Regions from separate parts of the Kitasatospora sp. NPDC090308 genome, predicted to be linked through region 2. Evidence: riboswitches for the same ligand, from Rfam matches in the RefSeq annotation. Region 2 holds a riboswitch; each other region holds the start of a gene.

Region 1 (3,241 bases), on a different contig from region 2:
GCGGTGGTCGGGGCCGGGATGCTGGCCGCCGCGGCCCGCCGGCGGCCCCTCGGACTTTCGGCGGGCGCCCGGTCGCTGCCCGCGCTGACCGCCGTCGGGGTGGCCGACGTGGCCGCGAACGGCCTGTACGCGGCCGCCTCGCACCTGGGGTCGGTGGCGGTGGCGGCCGTACTGGCCTCGCTCTACCCGGTGGTCACCGCGCTGATGGCGCGCGGCCTGCTGAAGGAGCGGCTGCTGCGGGTGCAGGTGGTGGGCGCGGGCCTCGCGGTGGCCGGGACACTGATCCTGGCCGCCGGCTGACGCGCCGTCAGGACGCGCCCGCCCGCGGGCCGCCGAACGCCCGGGAGCGCTTGGCGATCCGCCAGTAGCCGATCGCGGCGGCCCAGACCACCACGAACAGGCCGACGATCACGAAGCCGACGTTGTCCAGGCCGAGGCCGGCGATCCAGCCGGTGACGGGGTCGGTCAGGCCGAACTTGTCGTGCAGCACGGCGACCAGCTCGATGGTGCCGATCACGAAGGCCACCGCGATCGACAGCCCGGTGATGGTCAGGTTGTAGTACACCTTGCGGACCGGGTTCGAGAACGCCCACTGGTAGGCGATGTTCATGAACGTGCCGTCCAGGGTGTCGAACAGGCTCATCCCGGCGGCGAACAGCAGCGGCAGGCAGACCACCGCGTACCAGGGCAGGCCGGAGGCCGCGCCGGAGCCCGCCATCACCATCAGGGTGACCTCGGTGGCGGTGTCGAAGCCCAGGCCGAGCACCATGCCGACCGGGAACATCTGCCCGGGGCGGCTGATCGAGCGGGTGGCCCGGTTCAGCAGCCGGGCCAGGAAGCCCCGGGCGTCCAGGTGCTTCTCCAGCTCGGCCTCGTCGTACTCCCCGGCCCGCATCGCCCGGAACACCCGCCAGATGCCCAGCAGGGCGACCAGGTTGAGCGCCGCGATCAGGTAGAGGAAGGCACCGGACGCGGTGGTGCCGACGGTGCCCAGCACCTGGTGGGTGGTCGAGTCCTCGTCCATCAGGGTGCCCGCCAGCGCCGCGCCCCCAGCCACCAGGGCGGCCATCAGCACCACCATCGAGGAGTGGCCGAGCGCGAACCAGAAGCCCACCGAGACCGGGCGGCGGCCGTCCGCCATCAGCTTGCGGGTGGTGTTGTCGATCACCGCGATGTGGTCGGCGTCGAAGGCGTGCCGCATCCCCAGGGTGTACGCGGTGACGCCCAGGCCGACGCCGAACACCTGGGTGCCGACCCGGTAGTCGTACGGCACCACCAGGAACAGCAGCGTCCCGAAGGCCACCGCGTGCAGGGCCAGGATCACCGCCATCAGCCCGGCCGTACGCAGGGTGTCCTCGCGCCGCCAGCGCAGGGCGGGCAGGACGGCGACCGGGCCGGTCCCGGCCAGGGTCGATTCGGGCGCGGTCATCCGCGGATCACGCTCCAGCACCTCGTGGATCACTTCGTGAGATGCCGTGGCCGGTCTCCTGGCTGACGGGGTGTTGCGCGCCGGCGCCCGGCCTTCCCGGCCGCGGGGGCCAGTGGCACGGGGTGGGAGCCGACGACTCCCCGATCACAGTGGCGAGGGCCGCTCCGGACTCCCGTGCCGCGCACTCGCGTGGCGGACACGGTGCACCGGCTTCCCGAGCACCACGGCCCGCCCACCGTAGGCCCGCCGCGGGTGCCGCGGCAAGGGCGCACCCGGGCCGGGGTGGCGCAGATCACGCCTGGTCAGCGGTGTGCTGACCGCCGGTCAGGCCATCCAGAAGAAGACGCAGGTCATCCGCTTCTCCTCCAGCGCCGTCCCGTGGTACTCGGTCGCGGTGTGGATCAGGTTGGCGGTGTAGAGCAGCAGCCGGTTGTAGCGGTGCGGGACGGCCAGGTCCTCGGTGAAGGAGTCCGGCGGGACGAAGCGGGTGCCCAGCGCGTCCACCAGGTTGTTGTGCGGGGCGACCACGCTGTTGCCGCCGAGCCGGCCGCCGGGCAGGCTCTGCCGGTAGAAGCTGGTGCCGCAGCGCTTGGGGACGGCCGGGTTGAGGTACAGCACGGCGGCGTAGCGGCACAGCGAGCGGGAGTCGGTGTGCGGGCGCGGCTCGCACTCCCCGGCGCCCACCACCTGCACGCAGTTGTGGTTGAAGGTGCCGCCCTCGGCCTCGTCCAGCGCCCAGATCCGCGGCGCGCCGGTGGCCTCCCGGACCAGCTCCTCGACCCGCGCCAGCTCCGCCGGCTCCAGGCCGGGCATGGCCCGCAGGCCCGGCCAGGACTCCGGCTTGTGCGGGTAGCCCTCGTCCCAGTCGGTGCGCGCCAGGTGCCGGGCGCGCACCGCGTCCGGGTCCGGGAGGACGTCGTCCAGGACCCAGTAGTCACGGCCGCGGGTGGGCTTGCGGTACGGCAGGACCGGGAGCGCCGGGGCGGGGCGCCGGTCCTGGAACGGGAGAGCGGGCATGGACCCGACAATAGGAGCGGTGTTCCGGGGCCTCGCCCAAGATCCGGTCAACCTTGCGTCAAGGCTTGCCCGTGACGCGGCGTCAGGACCGCTGGCAGCGCGGGCACCAGAACAGGTTCCGGGCGGCCAGCTCCTCGGTGCGGACCGGGGTGCCGCAGACCAGGCAGGGCCGGTCGTGCCGCCGGTACACGTACACCTCGCCGCCGTGGTCGTCCACCCGCGGCGGGCGGCCCATCGCCTCCGGGGTGTGCTCGGGGCGGACGGTGTCGATCCGGCCCGCGGCCACGCCGTCGTGCATCAGCGCCACCAGGTCCGTCCAGATCGCGTCCCACTCGGCCCGGGACAGCTCGCGCCCGGGGCGGTGCGGGCTGATCCCGAGCCGGAACAGCACCTCGGCGCGGTACACGTTCCCGACGCCGGCCAGCACCTTCTGGTCCATCAGCAGCGCGGCCACCGTGCTGCCGCTGCGGGAGACCCGCCGCCAGGCCGCCTCCCCCGACTCCCCGGCCCGCAGCGGGTCCGGCCCCAGTCGGCGGTGGACGGCCGCCTTCTCCTCCGGCGTGAGCAGCTCGCAGGCGGTCGGCCCGCGCAGGTCGGCGTACCCGGTGCCGTTGACCATCCGCAGCCGGACCTGCCCGACCGGCTCGGGCGCCTCGCCCGCCCCGAACGCGTACTTCCCGTACAGCCCCAGGTGCACGTGCAGCCAGTGCTCGCCGAAGCCCAGGAACAGGTGCTTGCCGTGCGCCTCCGCCTCGTCCAGCACCCGCCCGTCGATCAGCGCGGCCCCCTCCGCGA
Region 2 (3,241 bases):
GACCAGGACGGCACCGCCCGCGGCGGCGAACAGCAGGCCGGGAACGGCCAGTTCCAGGACGTCGGTACCGGTGAAGGCCAGCCCGTCCGGGCCGGTGCCGCCCGCCGGGACGCCGGTGCCCACCGGGAGGCCGCCCGCGCCGGTGCCGGTGCCGGTGCCGGACGAGGGGACCTCGGAGACCGGAACCGACCCGGACGGGCGCTCAGGCGTCGAGGACGACGGCGACGGCGACGGCGACAGCGACGACGGGGACGGGGACGCGGACGCCGATTCCGACGGCGATGCCGGTCCCGAGCGGGACGGCGACGGCGACGGCGAGCCGGTCGGCGCGGTGCCGTCGAGGTCGCGGTGGAGCGTCCCGAAGGAGAGGCCGGTCGCGCCGCCGAGCGCCTGGGTGGAGGCCCGGACGTCGGAGCCCTGCTGTCCGGTGGAGGCGACGTTGAAGCCGCCGTCGGCGTTCTGCTCGGCCGCGAGGAACTCGACGGCCCTGGCGATCCGTTCGGCGTAGGCGGACTGGCGGAGCGTCAGCCCCTGGGCGGCGAGGGCGGCGGAGTTGGTCGAGTCGCCGGCCGCACCGGGGAAGCCGCCGTCCGGGAGCTGCTGGGCGGCCAGCCAGGCCAGGCCCCGGTCGACGGCCCGGGCCGCCTCTTCGCCGGGGACGAGCGCGAGCGCCATGACGGCCATCGCGGTGCTGTCCACGTCGGAGTCGCCGGAGGCGGGGATCAGGCTGGGCCAGGAGCCGTCGGCGGCCTGGAGGCCCTTCAGGTAGGCGACGGGCGCGGCGGCGTGCTCGGTGTCGTCGGCTCTCAACTGGGCCAGGATGCCGAGCGACTGGGAGAAGACCGAGGTGGCCCAGAGGTAATTGCCCTGCGCGGCGCAGCCGTTGTCGGTGTCGGCGTGGTCGCAGACGGCCTGGTCGAGGGCGGCGATCAGGTCGTGGCCGCCGAAGGCGCGCGGGTCGCGGCCGACGATCTCGGCGAGCAGCGCCTCCTTGCCGACGGAGCCGCCGCCGACGTACTCGGTGCCGACGGCCGTCCAGTCGTTGACGGTGCGTTCGCTGCCGTCCTTGCCCTGCCGGTCGAGGAAGTCGACGATGCGGCGCAGCGCCGCGTCGTCGGTGCCGGTGGCGGCGAGCGCGTAGGCGGCGTCGACGGTGAGGCCGAAGTCGGCGAACCCGGAGTCGGGGAAGGCCTCGTAGTAGTGCCCGTCCAGCAGGCGGACGGGGTCGGTGAGGTAGGCGCCGCCCTTGGCGAGGTCGGGCGTCCGGCCGGGCCGGGGGCTCGGCGTGGCCGGGCCGGGGATCGCCTGTTCGGTGGCGACCGGGTCGGAGTCGTGGGTCCACTCGTCGGGGGCGAAGCCGGCGTCCGCGTTCTGCCGGGCGACGGCCTGCGGAGCGTCGGCGCAGGGCTCCTCGGCCGGGGTCGGGTACTGGGCGCCGTTGCCGAAGGTGCTGCTGCCGAGGCGGCAGACGGAGGCGGGGCCGTCGTGCCGGGTGCCGGTGGTGGTGGACCCGGCGTTGTGCAGCGGGTTCGTGCCGGTGGCGGGGTGGGCGTCGCAGCCGCGCACGGCGCCGCCGTCCCAGTGGCCGGAGTCGACGGCGACGATCGCGCCGGTGGTGGCCGTGCAGTCCTCGATCGGGTCGGCCGCGGCCCGACCGGGTTGGCCGAGGACGAGCGTGGCGCCGGCGGTGACCGCGAGGGCGGAGGTGAGGGCCAGGGCCGTCCGCCGCCGGCCTCCGCGGCCGTGGCTCGTAAGCGTGTTGCTGACCCTCACCGGCGACTCTCCCCGTGGTAGGCCGAGGCGGGAGTACGGCGGCGTGGCAGCCGGGCCCGGAGGGGGAAGCCGCTCTGCACCGCGTCGTAGTCCGCGACGACGCATCTGTTGCTGACGAACCCCTCGGCGCAGGCATTCCGGCTCATCCGTCCCGGTGGGGGCGGATCTACGGTTGCGGGTCAGCGCCGGATTCGGACCGGCTTCCCCTGACTGCCGAGGGTGAAAAACCCGTTCATCAGACCATGGTGCGCGACGGGGAGTCAACGGGGCGTCATGTCGCCCGCGCCAGCTCGCGGACCGGGGTGCGGCGCGGTAGCGTCCCGGCTGGCCGCGCGGGGGAACCCGGCGCGAATCCGGGGCTGACGCGCAGCGGTGCGGGGCTCTCCGGCACCCCGAGTCCGCATGCCCGCCGACCGCGCACCCCGAGCGAAAGCCGACCCGCGCGACCCGGGCGGCGGCCGCCCACCAGCACGCCGCAGGCGGCGAAAAGGGGCCCGCGACGAGGACGGAACGGCAGATCAGCCCCTCGTCCGCAACCGGCTCGAGCACCCGCGGTACCGACCCGACGCCCTCGACGGCTTCATGGCCGGCACCGGCCCGAACCCCCGTGCCCCAAGCTCCCCTGACGAACCGAAGTCAGCCCTGTTGGATCGGCGGGTCCGAGCCGTAGCCTGTCCCCCTAGGTTGATCAACTCGGCGGGGTGTCATGACCGGGGGCGGGGCTGTGGACGAGAGCGGTCGAGCAACGAGGGACCCGGTCCCCGAGCCACCGGTGTCCGAGGGCAAGGCGGCACAGAGGGCAGTGGGTCCGCCTCCCCCTCCCCCGCAGACCACGGCGCCGCCCCACCCTCCACGGCCCGCACCGCCTCCGCAGGTGCGCGTGCCCCCGGGTCGGCCATGCTGGTGGCGGCGCAGGCGACGGCCGATCGCGCTCGGACTGATCACGCTGGCGATGCTGCTCGTCGCACTGGCCTACGCCGCAGCTCAAGCCGCCCGGGACGGCGGACTGGTGGTGCTCGTCGAGGTCTTCCACCACCCGCCGGCGTACGGTGCCGCAGTGCTGGTGCTGATCGTCCTCGCCGTCCTGATCGGGTTCCGTTCCCGAGAGACCAGGAGACTGCTGCTGGTCCCGATCCTCGGCTGCACCCTGTTGGCCTCGCCCTTCGCACTGCTCGGCTTCGGCAGCACGCCGCACAAGACCGCGGACCGGCCGGCTCCCGGCCGGTCCGACCGCAGCCTGGTGATCCACGAGGGCACCGCGGTGATCGATCCGCTCTGGTGGGTCTCGGTGGACGCCGGCTCCGGCCTGACCGCACGGCGGTGGCGGGTCGGCTACTTCAACGGCGACGCCCCCGACAACGCGCTGGCCTCGGCGCAGTGGGACGGACCCGACCGGATCAAGCTGACCACCGAGGGCGGCGAGGTGTTCGTGGTGGCCCTCGACCCGGAGACCGGCCGCCCCGAGCGT
Region 3 (3,241 bases), on a different contig from region 2:
GCCTTCTGCGCCGCGGCGCGGACGGCGTACGGGGCGTCGCGGCGGATGTCGGCCTCGGTGACGGCGGCGGCCCTGGCCCGGACCGCCGGGTCGCGGGTGATCGGGGAGGCCGCGCGGGAGGCCAGGTCGGCCCGGTTGGCGGCGAGTTGGGCGGTGACGGCGGCGGTGCCCTCGCGCAGGGCGCGGGCCAGCAGGGCGGTCTCGGCGGCCTTCTGCCGGGCGAAGGCCAGCCAGCGGCCGATCTGCGGGTCGAGGTCGCGCTCGGCGGCGGTGTCCAGCGGGACGTGCAGCAGTGAGCAGGAGGGGGCGACGTCCACCGTGTCGGCCAGGCCGAGCAGGGTCGCCAGGGTGGCGAGGGACTTCTCCAGGTCGTTGATCCACACGTTGCGGCCGTCGACCACCCCCGCGACCAGCCGCTTGCCGGGCAGGCCGCCGACGGCCGCCAGGTCGGTCAGGTTGCCCGCCGCCGGGCCGGTGAAGTCCAGCGCCAGGCCGTCGACGGGGGCCTTGGCCAGGGTGATCAGCGCCTCGCCGAGCCGGTCGAAGTACGAGGCGACCAGCAGCCTGGGGCGGTCGGTGAGCGCGCCCAGCTCCCGGTAGGCGCGGGCGGCGGCGTTCAGCTCGGCCGGGGTGCGGTCCTGCACCAGCGCGGGCTCGTCGAGCTGCACCCACCCGGCGCCGGCCGCCCGCAGGTCGGCCAGCAGCTCCGCGTACACCGGCAGCAGCCGGTCCAGCAGGGTGAGCGGCTCGAAGTCGGCGGCCACGCCGGGCGCGGGCTTGGCGAGCAGCAGGTAGGTGACCGGGCCGAGCAGCACCGGGCGGGCCCGGTAGCCCTGGCCGAGCGCCTCGCGCAGTTCGCCGACCTGCTTGGCGGAGTGCGCGGCGAAGACGGTGTCCGGGCCCAACTCCGGCACCAGGTAGTGGTAGTTGGTGTCGAACCACTTGGTCATCTCCAGCGGCGCCACCTGCTGGGTGCCGCGCGCCATCGCGAAGTAGCCGTCCAGCGGGTCGGCCTGGTACGCGGCCCGGTGCCGGGGCGGGACCGCGCCGACGGCGACCGTGGTGTCCAGCACGTGGTCGTACAGCGAGAAGTCGCCGGTGGGGACTTCGGTGATGCCGGCGCCGGCCAGCTGCCGCCAGTTGGCGCAGCGCAGTTCGGCGGCGGTGGAGTGCAGCGCGTCGGCGGTGACGGTGCCCCGCCAGTAGCCCTCGACGGCCTTCTTCAGTTCCCGGTTCCCGCCCTGGCGGGGGTATCCGTGGACGGTTGCCGCGGCTACGGACTTCGCAGTCAAGGGGACTCTCCTCGCGAGCCTTGATCCTGGGTCCGGTGCACAGGAGGCGCGGAAGGGTGCCGAGACCGGGCGGTGCCGCGCTCGACCGCGCCTGCCCGCCTGGTGTCCGTACCGACCCGCCCTCGAGGTCACCGGTCACCGGGTGCGAACGGTCGCACCCGGGCAACGGGCAGGTCTTCGGACTCGCGGGCCCGCCCGGGGAGGCTCGACGCTCCCGGGCACCTACTGGCCGTCGCTTCCCAGGCCCGTCCGGACCCAGTGCGTATGACGGCGGTCGTTCCCACTCACCGCTGCGGGGCAGTCCCGGATTCCCACCGGGTTCCCTCTTGCGACGCCCTGCCTGGCGGACAGGGCGAACCAGTTGCGCGGCCAGTGTAGAACGGACCGGGCGTTCTCCGGTGCGAAGTGCGGCAGCTGTCCGGTCCGTGGGACGCGCGGGCGGACGGCGGACGGGCGGACGGTGGTCAGCCGGTGCCCGGGCGGTGTTCAGCCGTCGGTGCGGCGCAGCAGGTAGCTGTCCATGATCCAGCCCTTGCGGGCCCGGGCCTCGGCCCGCAACTCGGCGATCCGGTCGGCCTGTTCGGCCAGCGGGCCGGAGACCAGGATCTCGTCCTCGGTGCCCAGGTACGCCCCGTAGTGGATGTGCACGCCCGCCGGGTCGATGGCGGTGAACGCGGCCTGCCCGTCCAGCATCACCACCGCGTCCTCGGCGCCCGGCCCGAAGCCCTCGGCGGCCAGCCGCCGCCCGGTGGTGATCCGCACCGGCCGCGCGGTGCGGGTCAGCGTGGTGCGGTGGCGGGCCGCCAGCACCGAGACGCTGCTGACGCCGGGCACCACCGTGTACCCGAACCCGGTCCGCCCGCGCGCCAGGACCCGGTCCAGCACGGCGGTCACGCTGTCGTACAGCGACGGGTCGCCCCACACCAGCAGCGCGCCCGTCCCGCCGTCCGGGAGCTCCTCGGCCACGGCCCGCTCCACCAGGTCGGCCCGCCGCTCCCGCCACTCCTCGACCGCCTCCGCGTACCCGGCCGCCGACCGGTCCCGCGCCGGGTCCACCAGCTCGACCACCCGGTGCCCGGCCCGGCCGTGCTCGGCGATCATCTCCCGCCGCAGCCGCATCAGGTCCTGCCGTTCCTCCGGCTTGTCGAGCAGCAGGAACACGTCGGTGCGGCCGATCGCCTTGACCGCCTCCAGGGTGAGGTGGTCGGGGTCGCCCGCGCCGATGCCGATGACGAGAAGAGTACGCATACCGGCGATTGTGCCTGCTGCCCGGCGCGTCCACCGGCTCGGGTCGGCGCTCCGGCCGGCAGCCCCCGGCGCGCGGAGCCCGGCGGGGCGTCGTGCGCGCGCGGACGCGCGCTGGGCCATCGGACGCACTCCGGCGGGCCGCGGCCGGGCGGCGGCGGGGCGGGGCGTGACGATCGGCGCAGAGCCTCCGTGCGCCCGGCGCGGGGGAGGAAGGTGCGTCGTGACAATGGACCGTCGTCGTTTTCTGACCGTGGGCGGAGCACTGGGGGCGGGGCTCGCGGCGGGCGTCTCCCCGGCCCGCGCGCAGGACCGGGGTGCGGGTGCGGGCCCGGGTTCGGGTCCGGCCTCCGGCGCGGACGCGGGCTCGGTGCGGGCGTTCCCGCCCCGCCAACGCGGGTGGCGGGCCGCGCCGCCGGACTGGCAGGCGCTGCGGCAACGGCTCGGCGACCGGCTGGTGCTGCCCGCCGACCCCGGGTACGGGACGGCGCGGCTCGGCTTCAACGAACTGAACGACGGCCAACTCCCCGGCGCGGTCGCCAAGTGCGCCTCCGCCGACGACGTCCGGGCCTGCCTGGACGTGGCGCGCGGCCACGGCCTCCCGATCGCCGCCCGCAGCGGCGGCCACGGCTACCTCGGCTACAGCATCCCGGACCGGGGCCTGGTGATCGACCTGCGCGCGCTGAACACCGTCCGGGTCGACC

What was found. Region 2 has a riboswitch for cobalamin ahead of ACIQVD_RS26025 (prenyltransferase/squalene oxidase repeat-containing protein). Riboswitches for the same ligand answer to the same signal wherever they lie in the genome.
Region 1: another riboswitch for cobalamin. It lies ahead of ACIQVD_RS15125 (HoxN/HupN/NixA family nickel/cobalt transporter); the one in region 2 lies ahead of ACIQVD_RS26025 (prenyltransferase/squalene oxidase repeat-containing protein).
Region 3: another riboswitch for cobalamin. It lies ahead of metE (5-methyltetrahydropteroyltriglutamate--homocysteine S-methyltransferase); the one in region 2 lies ahead of ACIQVD_RS26025 (prenyltransferase/squalene oxidase repeat-containing protein).

What each region holds. Positions count from the first base shown of each region.
Region 1 covers NZ_JBIVXY010000005.1:424,719-427,959, forward strand. The annotation lists gene ACIQVD_RS15120 (EamA family transporter) at 1-300, shown strand, start outside; gene ACIQVD_RS15125 (HoxN/HupN/NixA family nickel/cobalt transporter) at 308-1,429, opposite strand; cobalamin riboswitch at 1,460-1,670, opposite strand; gene ACIQVD_RS15130 (DUF6445 family protein) at 1,754-2,446, opposite strand; gene ACIQVD_RS15135 (Fpg/Nei family DNA glycosylase) at 2,529-3,241, opposite strand, start outside.
Region 2 covers NZ_JBIVXY010000013.1:115,197-118,437, forward strand. The annotation lists gene ACIQVD_RS26025 (prenyltransferase/squalene oxidase repeat-containing protein) at 1-1,773, opposite strand, end outside; cobalamin riboswitch at 1,882-2,020, opposite strand; cobalamin riboswitch at 2,109-2,181, shown strand; gene ACIQVD_RS26030 (hypothetical protein) at 2,726-3,241, shown strand, end outside.
Region 3 covers NZ_JBIVXY010000021.1:3,116-6,356, reverse strand. The annotation lists gene metE (5-methyltetrahydropteroyltriglutamate--homocysteine S-methyltransferase) at 1-1,292, opposite strand, end outside; cobalamin riboswitch at 1,443-1,669, opposite strand; gene cobF (precorrin-6A synthase (deacetylating)) at 1,779-2,540, opposite strand; gene ACIQVD_RS31365 (FAD-binding oxidoreductase) at 2,791-3,241, shown strand, end outside.